4 regions of the Woeseia sp. D3-10 genome follow, and region 1 is predicted to be linked to each of the others. Evidence: riboswitches for the same ligand, from Rfam matches in the RefSeq annotation. Region 1 holds a riboswitch; each other region holds the start of a gene.

Evidence for each region. Region 1 has a riboswitch for cyclic di-GMP ahead of AC0L8N_RS02245 (putative Ig domain-containing protein). Riboswitches for the same ligand answer to the same signal wherever they lie in the genome.
Region 2: another riboswitch for cyclic di-GMP. It lies ahead of AC0L8N_RS04155 (beta strand repeat-containing protein); the one in region 1 lies ahead of AC0L8N_RS02245 (putative Ig domain-containing protein).
Region 3: another riboswitch for cyclic di-GMP. It lies ahead of AC0L8N_RS04935 (M23 family metallopeptidase); the one in region 1 lies ahead of AC0L8N_RS02245 (putative Ig domain-containing protein).
Region 4: another riboswitch for cyclic di-GMP. It lies ahead of AC0L8N_RS11670 (FAD-binding oxidoreductase); the one in region 1 lies ahead of AC0L8N_RS02245 (putative Ig domain-containing protein).

Annotation. Positions count from the first base shown of each region.
Region 1 is NZ_JBVVTW010000007.1:326,207-331,363, reverse strand. Features, by position in the region: gene AC0L8N_RS02260 (glycosyltransferase family 4 protein) at 1-664, opposite strand, end outside; gene AC0L8N_RS02255 (right-handed parallel beta-helix repeat-containing protein) at 1,028-2,482, opposite strand; gene AC0L8N_RS02250 (GDSL-type esterase/lipase family protein) at 2,486-3,190, opposite strand; gene AC0L8N_RS02245 (putative Ig domain-containing protein) at 3,297-3,971, opposite strand; cyclic di-GMP riboswitch class I at 4,134-4,217, opposite strand; gene gltX (glutamate--tRNA ligase) at 4,785-5,157, shown strand, end outside.
Region 2 is NZ_JBVVTW010000007.1:725,533-730,689, reverse strand. Features, by position in the region: gene AC0L8N_RS04165 (Na+/H+ antiporter NhaC family protein) at 1-652, opposite strand, end outside; gene AC0L8N_RS04160 (NAD(P)/FAD-dependent oxidoreductase) at 708-1,997, opposite strand; cyclic di-GMP riboswitch class I at 2,324-2,408, shown strand; gene AC0L8N_RS04155 (beta strand repeat-containing protein) at 2,550-5,157, shown strand, end outside.
Region 3 is NZ_JBVVTW010000007.1:931,672-936,828, reverse strand. Features, by position in the region: gene ftsZ (cell division protein FtsZ) at 1-779, shown strand, start outside; gene lpxC (UDP-3-O-acyl-N-acetylglucosamine deacetylase) at 1,196-2,104, shown strand; gene AC0L8N_RS04940 (DciA family protein) at 2,106-2,414, opposite strand; cyclic di-GMP riboswitch class I at 2,518-2,605, shown strand; gene AC0L8N_RS04935 (M23 family metallopeptidase) at 2,725-3,660, shown strand; gene secA (preprotein translocase subunit SecA) at 3,935-5,157, shown strand, end outside.
Region 4 is NZ_JBVVTW010000007.1:2,541,311-2,546,467, reverse strand. Features, by position in the region: gene AC0L8N_RS11680 (translocation/assembly module TamB domain-containing protein) at 1-441, opposite strand, end outside; gene AC0L8N_RS11675 (autotransporter assembly complex protein TamA) at 438-2,339, opposite strand; cyclic di-GMP riboswitch class I at 2,591-2,673, shown strand; gene AC0L8N_RS11670 (FAD-binding oxidoreductase) at 2,784-4,133, shown strand; gene AC0L8N_RS11665 (efflux RND transporter periplasmic adaptor subunit) at 4,348-5,157, shown strand, end outside.

The sequences.
Region 1 (5,157 bases):
TGGCTACTTCGACCAAAAAATCGATGCGCTTGCGTGGGTCGGCTCGTCCCGATGACACGCAAATTCGTGTAGCGCGATCCAGTCCAAGGAGATCGTGAACGTAATACGGATTAGCCGGTGGTACTTCAATCGGCTCGACACCGTTCTGAATAGTGACCAGCTTGTTCGACGGGATTCTAGCGTTGAGTTCCGCTTTTTCACTCATGTACGGTGAAACACAAAACTGCAGGTCACAGTTGAAAGGAGGAATCTTCCGGAGAACGGATTTGACCACTGCCCTGATGCCCGTCGCATTGCGATTCTCGCCACCCGAATGGGCATGGTTAATAATGATTTTTGCTCCTGCCAGCCGGAGCGCGGCATATTGCCAGTTGCTGAATGTTCTGTCGCTGAAGTAAAGCAAGCGTACGCGCTGTTTCCGGATAAAGCGGCAGGCACGCCAGAGTTCATGGAGATTCCGGCCTGGCACGCGAAGCTGCACCGAAGTCACCAGCGAAGGCTGTCGAAGGTTAGGTGGCAATTGCCCGGTTACGGGGTAAGCGAGCAGCGATTGCAGTCCTTGCTGTTCTGCCAGCTCTCCGAATTGCAGCCAGAAGTTCTCCATAAGCCACCAGGAGAATCCTGTATCGGGGGCATAGTTGCCCACCAGAAGAATGCTGCCCACCTCTGTCGGATTAATGCTGCTGATGCCTAGAGGTTGATCCGCTTGGCTGTGCGCGGGCTCCTGGTCAGGTGGTAGATCGGACGAGGAGGGGAGTTGAGTGCCTGAATTCAGCACGCGAAGTTTGGTGACCACTCGTTCATTATTAATTGTTTCTTGCTGCGGGTATTGCTGGGGTCGAGGACGGCGCCAATATACAGCGGTGGCCGTCTTGGTGGTATAGCGAATCGTAAGTTTTTCTATTTACTACATTGGACGTCGGGCGTGTTGCAATCAATGGCACTTCGTTGTGGAACAAGTCCGGAAGATACTATTACCAGCCTGCCCGAAAATGAAACGCCGCCCAGATGGGCGGCGTGTCCATACTCATTGCAGCGTCGGTGGCATTGGGATTTTTGGGGGATCGGCCAGCTCCGACGTAACTCCGATGATTTCATCACCAGCCACGTATGCGCCGAGGTTAATCGCGCCACCGCCGAACATGTTAAGTACGTCAAGCCCTGCATTCAGTGCAGGTGATGCACCGCTCAGGCGGAAGTTTCCGCCGGATGCATTGACCAGCATTGGATCTGCTTGCATGCTGCCGACCAGGTCCTGATTGTAATTGCTTTGCCAGCTGGACAGCGAGTGATTCGCGTAAGCGATTCTGGCGAGTGTACCGACAGACCCATAAAGGTTATTCGCGAAGGTGATGTTACTTACTTCAGTAACGTCTTCACCTTGAATGCCGTATGAACTGTCCAGAACTATATTGTTACGGATGACGACATCGCGGTAACCAGTAGTGCCCGGCTTGACATGAATTCCCAAATTGTTCGCGTACAGCGTGTTGTTGGTAACGTCGATGTTGGCGGGGCTGGAGCCGTTATAGCCGATAAACACGATACCAGAGCCGGAGTTGTGAACGATGTTCTGGTAGGTGCGAGCACCGAACGCTGTGCCGGCGTCGTTGATAATACCGTGAGTGATGCCAACACCCAGGTTATAGAGCAGGTTGTAGCGAACGGTGATTCTGTGGTTCGCAGTTGCGCCATAAGAGCCTTTGATAAATATGCCGCCCTGAGAGTCATGAATCTCATTGTGCTCCATGGTGATACCGCTCGAATCATATAGAATGATTGCAGAGCCATTGTATTGGTTTGACGCACCGCGATTCTCAAACAGGTGGTTGCTGCGAATCAGCGAGTCCGTCGAATATTCAATTCGAATGGCGCTGTGATTGTCGCCCCAGCTAACTGTTTTGCCACGCACTGTAAGATTCTGAATCGTAATGTTGCTCGAACCCCAGACGACGACCGGGCCGGTATCTGCTTTGGTGTCTACATTGATTTCATCAATATAGAAGCCGTCCCAAACGATGTATTGGCGGTTCAAAGTACCGATGATCGGTTCGCCAATTGTATTCGTATTCGATTGCAGGCTAACTACGCCCTCTGCTCGAATAGTAATCGGGTCGCCTGGCCGGCCATCATTTACTGGATTGTAGATCGGCTCGTAGCGCTCGCCGGTGCCCTGCGTAGTCGAGTAGACGCCAGCTCGAACTATAACGGTGTCACCCGCTTGCGCGGCTTGTCCGGAGTTGGGGCTATTAATATTTGTGCTTCCCCACATGGCACGGCCAAGTGTCGACCAAGGACTGTTGGCACTATTTTGTGCGTAACTCACACTGTCGTCGCCATTAGCTCCATCGACATAGAGTTCCTTGGAATGAATGCCGGTTGCTCCCAGCATCATTGCAACAAACAGTGCAAATGCGTGGCCGCTGCGGCGTTTGATACGTCCTGTATCCCCGTGTTTGCGGGTCCATATCCGAGTAGTCATTTCCTATTTAACCTCGTTAGCCGTCTGTCCGGCTTGTAATGCATCTTGTGTGTACTTGCTCATGGCTGCGTATGCCGCTGCCGTAAGGTGACTGCCGTCTTCGACAGCAAACTCGCTCTTTCGTGTTCCGTCCGAGTCCGCGAGGAGCGATTCAAAGTCGAGAACCGTTATGCCTTTGGAGCGGGCAAAATCTTTCAGCCAGATGTTGACCTCGTTCACGTGCCCATTAATCATGCTTTGATAACTGGTCTTGCCAAGAATGTCGCCTACAACGCTGGCCGCCCAATTCGTAAAGCCCGCTTTGCCGCGAATGGACACCTCTGTTGCAAGAATTACTTCAATTCCTTCCTTTTCTGCAGCGGCAACCATCGATTGGTAACCTCTCTGGATGCGTTGTTTCGTTTCTGCCATCTTTCCGGGTTCTGCGCGAAAGATGTCGTTAATAAAGCCCCAGATTAAGACCTTGGCAGGGTCAAGCGCGACTACGTCCTGGCTGAATCGCTCTTGCATGTCAAAGGACTCGTTACCGCCTATTCCTCGATTAACCACTTTGTGACCAGCCAGCCGCTCGATTGGCCATTCTGCTGCGTACGAGGCTCCCAGTATTACCGCTGGAGCATTGTTGCCTGTCATTGGGTCCTGTTGAGCTCCAACCGTCGCTGATAAAAAAAGTGTCGTCAAAAATAGGAATCGGACGTGTAATCGCATTGTCTGGTTTGCCACTGTCGTTCGGTTTCGGGTACGGGTCTGTTGATCTTCAGTGCCATTGTTTCATAGCGTGTTGATGCTTCTGACCTGAAAAATCGGCGCAGGTTTAATTTACGACACGCATGACGTCGTTCGAGAAGCTGCTTTCAATGCCATATTGATTGACCGCCGTAGCGACAAAGTAATAAGTGCCGGGAGCCAGATTCTCGACTTGATAGGACGAAAGCCCCGGATTGTCGACATAAACGTCATTCGGATACTGGCCACGGGTCATGCCGTAGTAGATCTTGAATGCGGCGTGATCGGTAAACGGTGTACCGTCGGTATTTACCGACGGTGCAGCCAGTGACAACGTTACAGAGCCAAGCCCGGACTGCGTAACCGCAATCGAGAACTGGCGAAGTACCACGGTCGCCGTACCATCGGACACGCTGATCGTTATGTTGTTGTACGAACCTTCATTGCCGAGCAGCGGTTGCCCTGTTAATTGTCCATTGGTGGTGTTGAAGGTTGCCCAGTTTGGAAGGTTTTCGATCGAGAACGTCAGCGGGTCCCCGTCCGGGTCGGTGGCGTTCGGTGTAAATGTGTAGGTCTGCCCGATCGTAATGGCGGATGCAGGGCTGCCGGAAATGACCGGAGCCGAGTTGCCGTCCTGACCGGGGGGCGGCGAGTTGCCGTCGCCGTTATCGACTTCTCCACCCGCTGTCAGGCAGCCGCTCAAGGTCAGCAGCAGCGACAGGATGGCAAAAGTGCCGATCGACTTGGACAAAACTAGTTTCATTACCGTACCTCGTTCGATGTCTTGAGCGTCAGCAGGTGCAGGTGCTTTGGTAATGCAACCTTGCGAACGTTCGAGCAACCGTGGTTCACGAATTCCGGTAGTCAGGGGCTAATCTGGCAGGTGCCGTTAGATAGCGTCCGGGAGTGCGATCGCACTTCGGACTCTGGCAACCCCGCTGTCATAGGTAAAACCCGTAGACCGGAAGCTTTGCGTCCCTGTCTTTCGACAGGTTTGCCATTTACAGTACAGCCAAGTTATAGCACTGGACTGACTGCAGGCAAGGCCCGTACCTGTAAACTTTGAAGTCCATCATGCTTTAAGTTCACAGACCGCTTATGTCACATGACCGAATCGTCTCTAGCTGCTGATATAAGGGCAGCACGAATATTCGGCGGGGCAGGAAGTGCATGCACTCAATACCCCGTAACACCGGGCTTCAGCTTTATTAGAGCAAGTACTGTGCCAAAAAATACTAATGTGTTTAGAATCAGAGCAGTTACGTCTAAATTGATCTCGCCCTATGGCGTCGCATCCTAGCAATTTGCGAATTTTCTGTCGCAATTCTCTGACGCCGTTTAAGGTCTTTTCTAGGTAACAGCAGCTAAGTCCCCAGCATTCCAGCGGTTTTGTTTCGTCGCCGTTCAGCGACAGGTCCGAAGTGCTTGAAAATTCTGCGCAAAGTCTTTGATTGCGCGAAAGGACGGTAGACCAGTATCGCGGGAATCATGCGGCGAACCTTATGGTCGTCGCCGGGCTGAACCGGCTTTCTGCTACTATTGCCAGCCTTTTTCTCAGGCAGGAACAGACCCTGAAATGACCGTTCGTACCCGTTTCGCTCCGAGCCCAACTGGAGTCCTCCACCTTGGCAGTATTCGCACTGCGCTTTTTTGCTGGCTGTACGCGCGCCACACCGGCGGAGAATACCTCGTAAGGATTGAGGACACTGATCGCGAGCGCTCGACGGACGAGAACGTCACCGCCATTTTCGAAGGACTGTCGTGGCTCGGCATTACCTCGGATCAGCAGCCCGTCTACCAGACCCGACGTTTCGACCGGTATGGCGAGGTGATTGCCCAATGGCTGGACGAGGGTAAGGCCTACCATTGCTATTGCAGCCGGGAGCGCCTGGCCGCTCTCCGCGAGGAGCAAATGGCCGCTGGCGTGAAAACGCGTTACGACGGTCGTT
Region 2 (5,157 bases), 400 kb from region 1:
TAGGGCCGAACTCGGGAATGATGCGGGCCGCGATTGCGCCCACCATGAAGACGGCGAGGATCGCGTAGACGTTATACGGAATGGCGTATATGAAGACCCGCATTGCATCCGCATCGTCGGCAATCGGTCCCATGCCAATCATCAGGCCGGCAATGAATACGGCCCATCCGGTTATCGGCACGATGACACTGACCGGAGCGGACGTTGAATCGGCGATGTAAGCGAGCTTCTCACGAGAAATCTTAAAGCGATCGGACAGGGTGCGCATCGTTGAGCCGACGAACAGCGGACTGAAGTAATCACTGAAAAATACAAACATGCCCATTACCCAGGCGGCGAGCTGAACGCGCACGCGCGTCATGTTGCAGCTTTCGACCCAGGCGGAGAAATTTCGGATAGCACCGGTGCGCTGGAAAAACGCGATTGTTACGCCAATGAATAGTTCGAGCAGAAAAATCCACGAAAACGCCGTGGTGCCCAGCGCATTCTTCAGCAGATTGGGGAAGCCCATCAGCCCTTCACCGGCAATGAACACGCCGACAAGGCAGGCAACGGCGAGTGAGAAAACGGTATTGCGGGTAACGAAGGCAAGAACGATAGCAACGGCGGCGGGCAACAGCGACCACGCGCCAACGGCGACGGTTTCTTCCACGACTTCCCCCCGGAACGTTGTTATTACGAAAGACGTTACACCAAAAGTGCCTTGCTTACACTTCGTCCCGGGCGCGCCGCCGCTCTATTCCGGCAATAATCGAGAAGCCTAGTGCTCGTAACGGTTCCGGTGGCATCCAGCTCGCATTGCCAAACAGAGCGGGCATGTCCGGTATATCCATTCCCAGTGCATGGTCGGCCAGCAGCTTGCCAAACAAGCTGCCTTTGACCACGCCGCCGCCATTGCAACCGGCCGAGACAAACAAACCGCGCTTAAGCTGCCCCCATAGCGGCGCCCCGTTGTAGGTGAAGCCGGTCGCTCCAGCCCAGACCGATTCGAACGGCACATCGACCAGCCCGGGATAGCGTCGCGACAGAGTGGCGCGAAGTTTAGTGGCGACCAGGTTGTTGTCTGATTCGCGTTCGTAGCCGTAAAGACTTCTTACCAATAAGCGACCGTCCGACGTCTTGCGCAACGTGCTACCCAGTCGGTGAGCCGGCAACAAGCCCCATTGGAGATCGTTGCCACAATGTTCCCGTTGAGCATCTGACAACGGCGCGGTGAGTCCGGCGTAGGTGTACATCGCGGTGATTCGTGAAGCGCCAACACCTAGGTATTTGCAGAACGCATTGTTGGCGAGAAATAGCTTGCGTGCAGTTACGTGGCCGTTTGGCGTTGTTACACGCCAGGCATCCCGAATCGCGTCAATTTTGATTGCGGGAGATTCCTCGAATACGGAAACGGTTGTGGGAAGTTTGGCCACCAGTGAGCGAATCAGCGCGGCCGGTTGCACGAGGTAACAATGTGGGGAGTAAAGTCCCTCGCGGTAGAAGCGCGTGCCGATGCGTTCCTGCAATTGTTCTCGCGACAGAGTTTCGACGGGGAGGCCGGCCGTTTCGAGAAATGTTCGATACTTGCGTAAGGCAGCGCTGCCCAATTTTCCGGCGGCCGCGCGGTAGGTCCCGGCGCGTTCCAGCTGGCAATCTATTGCTGCGGACGCGGCATCTCGCGCTAGCTGTCGCATCGTTTCGCCAAGCAGTTCATTGCAGCGCTGCAAGCGATCCATGTTTGCGGTATCGACGTCATTGGCCAGCGATATTTCGAGCAGAAACCCTGAGTTGCGCCCTGGGTTACCTTCACCAATTCGACTGGCATCCAATAAAGTGATGTTCGACGAAGGTGATAATTCAGCGTAACGCCGTGCAGCCGCAACTCCGGTATAGCCGGCGCCTATAATGATGAGATCGCTTTCGAGTTCACCATTGAGGGTTGTTACCTCGGATTGCGCAGCGAGCAGCGCATTCCAACCGCAGCTGCTCTGATAGGCAGGAAATTTTTTATTCATAGAAAAATAATCCCGCAACGTGGTTTTGCATAATGCACGATGAAAGGCGATTTGGCGTTGTTTTCGTGAATTCTTGAAAGCAATTGCAAGCCACCGTTCCTATTGAACTTAGTGCGGTTTCACGTTGTGCAGACAGTTTGCGATGTGTCCGCAGAATGCGACGGTTATTAAACATATCGTAGGCAACGCATTGTCACATAATTCATGCGTCGCGATTTTGAGACAGGTTTTTTTTCTAAAGTCTTCTGGTAGGTTGGCCGACATCAGAACGAAGTAATAGTCGGTAAAGTCTGTTTCTTAAAATTCAGTAACTAAATTTAGCCAGTCACTGATAAGGGCAAACCAACTGAAAAGTTGGGACGCAAAGCCACCGGTCTAAAGGTTTTTACCTATGACAGCGGGGTTGCCAGTAGGACACGATGCGCAGTGCTCGGAAGGGCGCGTATCCAGCTTTAGAGGCGTTTAGACCTCGCACCTACCGGTCTCGTGATTCTCACGAGCCAGCGTTTCAACATAATTCGGTTTGCCTGTCAGTCTGGCAGGAGCGAACGAATGTACCCGAAGCACCTTGTGCGACCCACTCAACGCTACGCAATTGCGATCACAGCGTTGCTTGCTATGACTGGTTGTCTGCCGACCGGTGAAGTCGATCAAACCACGGACAATGGCAACAGCAGTGGCGAAATTACGAGTTCGCACCGCATCAGCGGCAGTGTCGGCGATGGCCCCGTAACCAACGCAGAGATTCGAGTAATCGCGAACGATGGCACGAGTCTCGGTGTGGTCATGAGCGACTCCAATGCGGACTTCGATGTGGAAGTTACAACTGCCGCAAGCGATTACCCGCTTTCCTTGCTGGGCCTGGGCGGTACCGATCTCGTCACATTGACGAGCCCGGATTTTGACTTGAAGAGCATGGTCCGTTCGTCGACGACTGCGTCCGTTGCAAACCTCAATCCGTTTACTACGATCGCCTTCGAAGCGGCCACTGACATGAGCGGTGGTGTTAACGCGGCGAACATGGACGCCGCGCTGCGGACTGTGCACCTTAAGCTGAACAGCGGGCTGAGTACGCTTGGCAACTCGACAACAATGGAAGCAGCTTTCGACGAAACAAACGTTGCGGAGATAGTTCGTGCTTCCGAGACTCTGGGCGAAGCTGTGCGTCGTACCCGTGACGCATTAGTGGCCACCGGCCGTTCCGCCAACGGCAATTCAGTTGTTACAAGTGTGGGCTCGGATCTTATTGATGGTGTGCTTGATGGTCGCGGTGGTTCGCGCACTGACAATCGCGTTTCCGTTGTGTTTGCAGTGGCGTTGGCGCAGGTGTCGCTGGAGTCAGGGCGTAACCAGTTAAGGGTATTCGGCAGCGATGCGATGGGCCGCATTCAGGATGCCATCAACCAGGTTTTTGATGGCACGCCCAACCCGGCACTGGCCGATCTGCCGCTGACCTCGGGCATGTTGGAGTCCATGCGAATTGGCTTGATGGTTGCGGAAGTCATGCAGCCGTCAGCAGCTATTGCGACATTGCGCAACGAAGTAGCCGAATTGCGCCCGCTCATGAATGGCGCACAGGTTCGGGCAGCGTTGTCGGGTACGGCGCAGGCGGATATCGACGCCGGCCTGATAGCGGTTGCCGGCGCGTCGGCAAGTGAGTTGGACGCCCTCAATCTGATACTGAGAACCGGTAACGTCGCGAGTGATAATTCGGCGCCAGTGATAAGTGGCGAGCCGCGGACGCGGATTGGAGCAGGTGCTGTCTACAACTTCGTTCCAACCGCCAGTGACAGTGATGGCGATACCCTGACGTTTACAATCTCCGGGCGACCGACCTGGGCGACCTTCGACAGTTCGACGGGCCGCTTGAGTGGAACGCCTTCTCAAAGCGATATCGGCAGTACGCCAGGCGTTTCGATCAGCGTATCGGACGGCGAGGCCGTTAGCAGTCTGCCCGCATTTACGATCACCGTCGAAGCAGGCATCAGCAATTCGGCACCCACCATATCCGGTACGCCGTCCAGCAGCCTGGTGGCGGGCAATACCTACGACTTTACGCCGAATGCCGCCGACGCCGATGGCGATGCGTTGACCTTCAGCGTTAACAACCTGCCGGCGTGGACCAGCTTCAATGCACAAACCGGTCGGTTGACAGGAACGCCGTCGGATTCCGATGTAGGTATCTACTCGGGTATTACGATTACTGTCAGTGACGGTACCGCCTCAGCGAGTCTCGCCGCATTCAGTATCACCGTGGAAGAAGCCACAGTGCCAAACCGGGCGCCGCAGATCAGCGGTAATCCGGCAACAACCGTGCAAGCCGGCTCGGCCTATACCTTCCAGCCAACGGCCAGCGATGCCGACGGCGATGCACTGACCTTCAGCATCAGCGGTCGACCGGCATGGGCTTCGTTCAGTTCGTCGACGGGTGCGTTGGCGGGTACACCGGATGAGGGTGACGCGGGTAGCTACGCCGGGATCACGATTTCTGTAACCGACGGCGAGTTCACTGCCAGCCTGCCGGGCTTTACCATCACAGTGGAAGCAGCGCCTGCGAACAATGCACCGCTGATTTCAGGTACTCCGGCTGCGACCGTTCAGGCGGGTTCGAGCTATAACTTCCAGCCGACAGCCAGCGATGCCGACGGCGATGCGCTGACCTTCAGCATCAACGGACGCCCGTCCTGGGCATCGTTTAACCAGTCGACCGGTGCGTTGACGGGTACACCGAACGCGGGTAACGCGGGCAACTACGCCGGGATCGCGATTTCTGTCAGCGATGGTGAGGCCACTGTCAGCCTGCCGAGCTTTGCGATCACGGTTGAAGCGGTTGCCGAGAACAACGCGCCGGTAATCTCAGGGAGTCCGGCCGCCTCGGTGCTTGTTGATTCGTCCTTTAGTTTCCAGCCAACTGCGAGTGATGCCGACGGCGACAGCCTGACGTTCAGTGTCAGCGGTGCGCCGGGCTGGGCCAACTTCAACACGAGCAACGGAAGCCTGAGCGGAACACCGTCAGCCGCCGACGTTGGTGTTTATTCTGGCATTCGAATCACGGTAAGCGACGGCGAAGACAGCGCCACGCTTGGTCCGTTCACGGTTACCGTCAATGCGATTACGCTGGGTTCTGCAACGTTGACCTGGTCTGCGCCGAGTCTGAATA
Region 3 (5,157 bases), 610 kb from region 1:
TGACCAAGCCTTTCATCATGGAAGGCGGCAAACGCATGATGATTGCCGATCACGGTATCGCCGAACTCGGCAAGTACGTTGATTCATTGATCACCATTCCGAACGAGAAGTTGTTGTCGGTACTGGGTGGCGAGACGACCTTGCTGGATGCGTTCCGGTCTGCAAATGAAGTGCTGCAAGGTGCTGTGCAGGGTATCGCCGAATTGATAACGCGACCCGGTCTGATCAACGTCGACTTTGCCGATGTTCGGACAGTCATGGCGGAGATGGGCATGGCCATGATGGGTTCGGGTTCGTCATCAGGCGAAGATCGTGCACGGGAAGCCGCTGAGATGGCGGTTTCCAGTCCGCTGCTTGAGGACATTAATCTGGCCGGTGCGAACGGCATTTTGGTTAACGTCACTGCTGGAATGGATTTGTCTATCGGTGAATTCCAGGAAGTGGGCAACACGATCAAGGAATTCGCATCGGACGATGCGACGGTCGTGGTAGGCACGGTTATCGACCCGGACATGGGAGATCGGATTCGGGTAACGGTTGTAGCTACCGGGCTCGGCAAGCAGATGGCGCAAGCAAATACGCCAATGCGGGTTGTGCGTCGCAGTTACGACGCGCCGACCCCGGCACCGGCACCGGCGCCGTCTTCGGAGCCGAACTACCACACGCTGGACAAGCCGACCGTACAGCGCAAGCGTGCGGTAGGTGATGGCCTGGAAGAGCCTGGATTGCAAGACGACTTGCTGGATATTCCGGCATTTTTACGGCGTCAGGCAGACTAGAGCTGTCGCCGCAATAAAGCTCGTGTCACTCACTCTGCACGAGCCAGTGCCTCCGCTGTGGCCGGCCCGAATGATCGGGCCGGCCACTTTTGACGGGGAACAACGTTCAATATTCGGAGTCGGATGCAGCCTGTTTGCTGGATTGTGAGTAGCCGACCGGAGTGAATGGCTTGAACTTGATGGACGGTGTGCTAATCTTTCGCCCAATTTGAATGAGAGAATGGCTGTAAGCCATTGAAATATAAGTGGTGTTTCTACAACATGAACCACACGGGAACGACATTTCCGGCTAATTGACCCAGTCGGTGTTCTGCTGCCCGCAGCCACGGTTGCAACGCAGCCCATACAACCAGCGGACGTTCGAGATCGACATGGATACGGACCGGCCGCGGACAGCTTAGCGAGAATTTGTGGCAATGTTGCGACAACGAACTTTGAAAACGGCCATTCGGGCCACCGGCGTGGGCCTGCATACCGGTGAGAAGGTTTACATGACCTTGCGCCCGGCCGCGGAAAACACGGGCATTACCTTTCGACGTGTCGACCTCGACGAACCGGTGGATATTCCCGCAGATCCCAAGCTGGTTGGCGAGACCATGCTCGGCACAACCCTGGTCAAAGGCGATGTCAAAGTCGCGACCGTTGAGCACCTGATGTCGGCACTGGCGGGTCTGGGCATCGACAATGTGTACGTGGATTTGTCGGCACCGGAAGTTCCCATCATGGATGGCAGTGCGGCGCCGTTTGTATTCCTGCTGCAATCCGCCGGTATTGAAGAGCAAAACGCGGCGAAGCGCTTTGTTCGCATCAAGCGCAAGATTCGCATTGAAGAAGGCGACAAGTGGGCGCAATTGACGCCGTTCAATGGCTTCAAAGTCAATTTTGGTATCGACTTCAATCACCCCGTCTTCAATAAACTCAGTCAGCACGCTTCGATCGATTTTTCCTCGTCGTCGTTTTTAAAAGAAGTCAGCCGGGCCCGCACGTTTTGCTTTCTGCGCGATGTTGAAACATTGCGCGAACGAAACCTGACGCTCGGCGGCAGCATGGACAACGCTATCGTGCTCGATGACTACCGCATCCTGAACGAGGACGGCCTGCGTTACGCGAATGAGTTCGTTATTCACAAAATTCTGGACGCGATTGGCGATATTTATCTGCTCGGTCGCACGGTCATCGGTGAATTCTCCGCGCACAAGTCGGGCCACGACCTGAACAACAAGCTGATGCGGGCCATGCTCGCTGATACGACGGCCTGGGAAGAGGTCACTTACGAGGATGCGGCCAAAGCGCCTATCTCCTACGCGACTCCGGCCTACGCCTGAGTCAGGTGCCCGACTCCTGTCGGGCCACCCGAACCTGACAGCGCGCAACTTCCGGCACGTGCGCGCGCGCGGCCCGCAACAGCGCATCCGTCTCGAAACGCAGCCGTGCCGCCCACGCAGAGCTGGCGGCAACCACGACCAGTTCGTCCTTCTGGACGGTGGTTGATATCACGACTTCAGCTAAGTCTTTGTCCAGGCTCGATTTAATGAGGTCCGTGAGGTCCTGATTCTGGCGCGCACGACGGATAATTTTGTCGAGGCGTCCAGAGGACGATGAGTTCAGCAGCTTATCGAGGCGAATAATAGTCATGAAGTGTGACGCGCTAGGCGTTTTCAACGGACCAGAAGTGACCGGGTTCGACATTCTGGCCGTGCGATCTTGTAATGAAAAGCGTCATTATGCATATTGACCGCCTTGATAAGGGCATACCCGCCGAAAGCCGGGGACGCAAAACCACCGATCTAAGGGACGCTTCGTCCTAGGACAGCGGGGCTACCGAAGTGACCATCGACCATAGGCTGACAAAAACGACGCGGCGCCACGACTGGCAGCCGGGCCATGATTGCGGTGGTTTCGTTAGTGCAAGTACCTATGACTATACGCATCCGGGGCGTAGTTAATGAATGTAGTGATATTTGGCAAGGGGTTTGGCAAACCTCGACAGATCAGCCTGTCCGGCCCAACCGCGGGGCTGTTTGCAGCGCTGATAATTGGTGGTTTTTGTGGAGCGGCTTTTCTTGGCGGCTATTTTTACTCAGTACAGAACGGTTCCGGCGTAAGTCTGGAAACCACCGCTGTTCTGAATGCCGAGCTTGAATTGCAACGCGATGCCATTCTGACAACCCGGCAGGAAACCGAAGATACGCTGAACGCTTTGGCGCTGCGCATTGGGCAGATGAATGCGCGCGTGATCCGGCTGGATGCGCTCGGCCGCCGCCTGACCGAAATGGCGGACCTGGACGACGGTGAATTTGATTTTGATGCCATCCCCGCCCTCGGCGGCCCCGAAGAACCTGATTCCATCGGTTCGTCTGTCGCGGTACCTGAAGTATTGACCGCCATGCAGGGCCTGGCTATGCAGCTCGACAACCGGGAGGCGCAGCTTGGCGTTCTGGAGTCGGTGATACTTAATCAGAACCTGAACGACCGCGTCTATCCGCATGGCATGCCGGTCAAGTCCGGCTGGATGTCTTCCTATTTTGGTCGCCGTACTGATCCGTTCACGGGCAAGACGGCGAATCATCGCGGCGTTGATTTCGCCGGCAAGGAAGGCGCGGAAATTGTCGCGGTTGCGGACGGCGTCGTGACCTGGTCGTCAAAACGATACGGCTATGGGCAGTTAGTTGAAATTAATCACGGCAATGGCTACGCGACCCGCTACGCGCACAATTTGGAAAACCTCGTCGCTGTGGGTGAAGAAGTCCGCAAAGGCCAGACCGTAGCTCTAATGGGCGAGACCGGTCGGGCAACGGGGCCGAATTTGCACTTTGAGGTTCTGCACCGCGGCCAACGGGTTAATCCCGTGTCGTTCATTCGCAAGGGCTCCGCCGAGTAAGTCACCGTATTCCGGGCATTTACAGGTCCTCGATGCCAAGTGTGACAGCTGAGCCTTACGGCCCTTGGAATTTTCTCCTCTGGCCTCATAACCCCTTCTTGAATCAATAACAACAGATGCTCTGGACGGTAGTTGCCGGAACCCCGGTTCGGCAATTTGTCTGAGTCAGAGTAATCCGTGGTGCAAATTTCCAGTCAGTACGTAAAATACCGGTCTTTGTGTGTGGCCGTGGCGGCAGCGCCTCCGGCTGAATACCCTCTTGCAGGAGCCCTCAGTGGCAAATTTTCTTACTCGATTTTTTGGTAGCCGAAATCAACGTCTGTTACGGCAGATGTACAAGGTCGTAAAACGCATTAACGACTTGGAAGAGGGGGTCAAAGCGCTGGATGACGGTGCCTTGGCTGCGAAGACAGAAGAATTCAAGAAACGCCTTGCGGACGGGGCAACACTCGACCAGCTGCTGCCAGAAGCATTCGCGGTAGCGCGGGAAGCGGCCTGGCGAACGCTGGGCATGCGCCCTTTTGATGTGCAACTAATCGGCGGCATGGTTCTGCATCAGGGCAACATTGCGGAGATGCGAACTGGCGAAGGCAAGACGTTGGTCGCTACTTTGCCGGCTTACCTGAACGCTCTGAGCGGTAAAGGCGTGCACATCGTCACGGTCAATGAGTACCTCGCGCAACGTGATGCGGACTGGATGCGTCCAGTGTACGAATTCCTGGGATTGACGGTCGGCGTCACCCGTAGCGGGCAGACCCATCAACAAAAAGCAGAGTCTTACAACGCCGACATCACTTACGCGACGAATAATGAACTAGGGTTCGACTACCTGCGCGACAATCTCGCGTTCTCCGCAGACGATAAGGTCCAGCGGCCGCTCAATTTTGCGATTGTCGATGAGGTCGACTCGATCCTGATTGACGAAGCGCGAACGCCGCTGATCATCTCCGGCCCGACCGAAGAAAACACGGACCTGTACCAGAAGATCAACAAGCTGATTCCGAAACTGCGGCTGCACGAGGACACGGCGGACTCAAACAATTTCAACATCGACGCAAAGTCCATCAAGCTGAAGGACGAACACGGCAAGCTTCTGAAATCTGAAGATGGTGAAGAAGTCATGTCGCTCTCAGCTGCAATTGATCTGGCCGAGTCGAAGGATGCGGATGTTGTATTGGTCGAAAGTGGCAAGATTCCGCTTTGCCGTTTGGCGATACGCGGCCACTACACGACCGATGAGAAAGCCAAGCAGGTGCACGTCACAGAAGATGGACATCAGTACGTTGAACAGCTGATGTCCCAGGCCGGGCTTCTTGAAGAAGGCGCCAGTCTTTACGATGCGGGCAATATTCGTCTCCTGCACCACCTGAATGCTGCGCTGCGCGCTCACGTCATGTTCAATAAAGACGTCGAATACATCGTCAATGACGGCGAGATAGTTATTGTTGACGAGTTCACCGGTCGCACCATGCCGGGGCGACGCTGGTCGGACGGTTT
Region 4 (5,157 bases), 2.2 Mb from region 1:
ATCGCTTACGGTCAGCTGGTTAACACTTACCGGCAGCGGCAAACGCATGGCGCTGAGAATTTGCCGCACAGTGGCAGCGGGTTCTGTTGCCGGCTCCGGCTCACTCGCGGTTGCTGACAAGCGCAGCTCAAGCCCACTGGCCTGCAGGCTCTCCACCGTCAGACCGATTGGAAAAAAATCAGGATTTACAGCCAGTGTCAGTTGTTCGACGACAAGCTCCGTACCCGGCTGCTGAAAATTCAGGTTCCGGAAGTGGAGGCCGCCGCTGACCGTACCGCGCAACGACTCTGCAGACAGTTGTTCGGGTACGGCCGTTGTCGCGCGCGCCCAAATCCACGCTGCGCCCGATTCTGTACGCAGCAACCAAACGACCGCGGCAACGGCGACAACAGCCGTGCCGATCAGCAGTATCAGCAAATAACGACCACCACGTCTGATCACAGTAACGGCGATCCCATGGTGAAATGAATACGCCAGGGTCGGCCTTCCGTATCCAGTGCGCGGGCGAAATCGACCCTTACCGCCCCGGCAATTGAGTACCAACGCACCCCAAAGCCCACGCCCTTGCGTAGTTCTGCCTCATCCCAGTCGTTAAAAGCGTTCCCGATATCAGCGAATGCGGCAACCGACCAGGCGGACGCAACCTTCATCTCAATCTCGGCACTGGCAGAGACGACGTTATTCGAGCCAATGTCGTTGTTGCTGAGTTCCTCAAACCCGTAGCCCCGCACGCTGCTGCTGCCGCCCGCTTTGAAGCGGTATCGATCCGGCAATTGGGTTACCGATAGCGCAAACGGTTCGCCGTCGACGGTGCCGGTGATGTCGCGCACATCGGCATCGCTGTAACCGAGCTCCGCGCGCAGTAAGACCTTCCAGCGATCACCGTACAAATAGCTGCGGCGGCTGGAAATGTAGAACTGGGTGAAGTCCCGCTCTGAGCCCCACGCTTCGTTGCCGGTAAACAACCATGCACGCTCGCGATGGCCCTCCGTCTCAAAGGCTTTGCCGCGCACCGCCGGCCAATCCCACTCAATACCAACGGCCAGGGTACTGACCGTATTGCGGAACAAACCGCTGAATCGCGGATCGTCCGCAAACGCGATGATATCCGGTGCAGAATCTGTACCCGGACGGTAATCGAATGATTCGCGGATGAGCTCCACATAGACAGTTTCCAGTATTTGCTGGAAGCCCTGTTTGCGGTCGCGCACATGGAGCCGCCCAAAGCGGGCATTCAGATCCTGGACCTGGCCATTGGCAAGCGTCACGAAATCTTCGTCATTTTGCTGCCGCTTGAATTCCAGATCCTGGTTGTCGTAGCGCAACGAGGAGCTCGCTACCCAGTATTGACGTTGTGCGGTTCGGCGAGGGATGCGGTAATCGGCACGAATAGAAAACTCGTCATCAATTTCCCGATAGCCGGTACCGACGTCTATCCGATCACCTTTGGTAGAAAGACGATGCCGGCTCCACAAACCCTGCAATCGAATTCCGGTGTCGGTGCCATAGCCGAGAGAACCCTGATAGGTATTCTTTGTATCGCCTTCAAGCTTGGTGTGCAGATTGACCACCGGCGGTGATTGCTCGAACATTCGTTCTTCGCGCACTTCAATGTCAGTGAAATAACCAGTACGCCACAAGTCGAGTCGAAACTGCTCCAGCAGCTCCGCATTGTAAGGTGTGCCCGAATCAAAGCGCGCCACATTCTCGAGCACCCAGGGCTTCAGTATGTCCTGTTCAAAAATGACGTCACCGAATAACACCTGAGGACCACTGTCCATAACAAGGTCGAGACGAGCTTCGTTCGCTGCAAGGTCCACCGAAATTTTTTGCTCGGTAAAACGCGCCTGCAGGTAGCCCTGAGTTTCGGCTGCGATCAGCAGCGACTTTTTCTGTTCTTCCCACCGGGGTTGATTCAGCACGGCACCAGCGGGCAATGGCCAGTTGCGCTTCCAGTTGCGCAGCTCGGCATTGTCAGCGCCGTCGCCCTTGAGCTCAATATTGGCAACGGCAATGCGCATCGGTTCGCCGGGACGGACTTGCACACGCATGCGCCAGTTCTCGCCATCGACCGGAACCAATGTGGCCGTTATTTCTGGCTGGTAGTAGCCGTACGGTTTTAGCGCATCGCGTACCCGCTCTCGGGCTTCTTCGCTGAGCTCATCGAAGCGGCCGGCCGACACGCGGCTGTTGCCGGTAAAGCCAAAACGTTCGAGGTGCAACCGCACATTGCTCAGCAACGGATCTGAAATACCGGTCACCACATAATTCAGCTCGTTGGCGAGGGCCGGCTGTGTGAGCGAAATACCAAGGCACAGCCAGGCCAGGCGCTGCCGCATTCGTGAACTGAGTAACCGCACTATGTCTTAACCATGATCAAGGGGCCGTGCATTGTAATAGGACAAATCCGGGCTGCATGTAGTTTCGACAGCAATACCGCAAATCGGCGGCTGCGCAGGTGGCAAATGACTGAACATGCCGTTTCGGCTTCACCTGGCCAGCCTACCGTGCATAAGCGATTTAACATCATACAGCTAAGTGCGGACTGGCAAATTGACAGGCCCCTGAGGCCGTGCCACGATCATCCATCAATTGATAAAGGCACACCTGTCGAAAGTCAGGGTCGCAAAGCCACCGGTCTAAGGGGATACCTACGACAGCGGGGTTGCCAGCAGTTTCAGGCGTCTTGCGCCTGCGGCAGCCGCCGACCCTTCCCGCCGGTTGAACAACTTCGCGACTCTCGCCAATTGCCGACATTTTCCGTGTGCCGCAGGGAGTGGGAGATGGGCGCAAACATACTCAGGCAATCAGGTGCATTCCGCGTGCGCGGTACGGCCAAGCCATGCACGTTTCAACCTCAGGATGAACGCGAGTTGTTTCGCTGTTTCGCGCCCAGCGCCAACTTCCTGCCACCGTTCCGGCCTGCCGGTGCCGGCAGCGCGTCTACCGATTGCAATTCAACGACGGCAGGGACAGTGATTGATCTGACCGCATTGAATGCGATTCGTGAGGTCAATCTCAACAATTTCACAGTTACTGTTGAACCCGGCGTCCGCATACGGGACCTTGCCTCCGAGCTTGCGTCCCAGGGTCTCGAACTGGAAGGTTGTCACGACCTGATGGACCGAACGGTTGGCGGCGCCGTCGCCAGTGGCTGTATTGGTCCTGCCATGAGCGGTGAAGGCAGTCTGTTCGCGTCTCAACTTTGCAGCGCAAGATTACTCACCCCTAGCGGCGCACCACTTGAAGTTGATGCCAGCAAGAATAATTTGCTCAGTGCCTTGCGGCTAAGCTACGGCATGCTGGGTGTACTCTACGAACTGACCTTGCGAGTGCGACCGGTGCGACCGTTCACGGCCAGCCACCGCCGCTGCACGATCAGCGAATTCGCTGCTATTTCAGACAAAATTGCCCGGAGTCCGGCCGGTGTGCGCTTTTATCTGATGCCTTTCCGTGACCGGGTCTATCTCGACTTGCGCCGGCACGACAGCGGCAGCGCCGACGGCGGACGGTTGCCGTGGCGAATCAAGGACTGGGGAGAAAGCACGGTGTTGCCACACGTCTTCAAATCCCTCCGGCACCTCGTGCCGGTCAACGGCGTTCGTTACCGTTTGATCGACGAGATCAGCAGCATCACTCAGGGTCTGGTCAACAACCGATTGGTTGAACACGGCAGCAACTCAACCATGCAAGCAAGCATCGCCCATGCTCAAAAAATGAATTACTCAACCTGGCTGTTTCCCGCCAACGATTTCGCCATTGTCGTTCAGGCCTATCGGGACTTCTGTCAGCGCATACATAAAGAGAACGGCTTTCGTTGCGATATGCCGACAATGGGCTTTCGCTTGAACCGCGACTCATCGGCGTTGCTGTCGCCGATGTTTGATGAACCCATGATCGCGTTGCGCGCTATTTCCACGCAGTCTGCCGGCTGGGAGGATTTTGCCATCGACTTCGCCGAGTTTGCCCAGCACTGGGGCGGCATACCGTTGTTTAACCAGTCCCGCAGCCTTTCTCAGGATCACTCACGGCAGATCTTCGGTGAGCGTATCGAGTTTTTCCGAAAAATCCGCCGTCGGCTGGACCCGGAGAACCGAATGATGAATCCGTTTCTGTCTCAGTATTTTCTCTAGCGTGAACTGAGGCTGGCAACGCCAACGCCTGCCTGGCTCGGGCCGCACTCGCGCGCCCGAACGCCGCACCCGCCGACCGCTCCAATCCAAACAGCCTTCCCGCGCATCTGATTGACAGTGGCGAACGTCCTGTCTTACGCGTTGACTTGGGCATTGCGCCTCCGGAACTTAGTGTTATACTCAACTATAACACCAACATACCAAGGACAATCCAATGCCTCCCAGATCAGCATTTGTGCGTTTAGCGTTGCTAACGGTTTGCGTTTCGCTGGTAACCGCCTGTGGTGTGGGTGAGGCTCGCCTGGCCAGTGCCGAGACCGCCACAGCGCCACTGCCGGTGAGCGGCGTAAGTGCGTATATCACTGATTTATATGCCACTTATCAAGCAACCTCAACATTGGGTGCCGACGGCGACGCCGCCGTGCCGGCAAGGGTCAGCGGCGAGGTAATCGAGCTGTTGGTCGAAGAAGGCGACCGCGTTGTGCAAGGCCAGTTACTGGCAAGGCTCGACGGCCAGCGTCTGGCCCTGCAGGTCGAGCAGTCAGGTGCCGAATTCACTTTGCGCCGTACCGAGCTTCGCCGCCAGCAGCGTCTGCACGAGCACGGCCTCATCAGCGCCGCGTCTTTTGACAGCCTGCAGTACGACGTTGAAGCGTTGGCCGCCGCCCTGGAGCTGGACCGGCTGAATTACAGCTACACGGAAATCCGTGCCCCCATCAACGGGATCATCAGCAGCCGGGACATAAAACTCGGGCAGTACCTCAAGCCCGGTGATCTTGCATTCCGCATCAGCGACACGACGCAACTGGTGGCCACCATTCGTGTGCCGCAAAACGAGCTTCGACACTTCCAGGTAGAACTGCCGCTGACCTTGCAGGTGAAGGCCGCCGGAAGTCGGGAATACGCAGCGATGATTGATCGAATCAGCCCGGTGGTTGACCGTAGTGATGGCACCTTCCGTGTCACTTCCTACGTGGACAATACCAACGGTGAACTCGCACCAGGCATGTTCGCGAGAATCAGT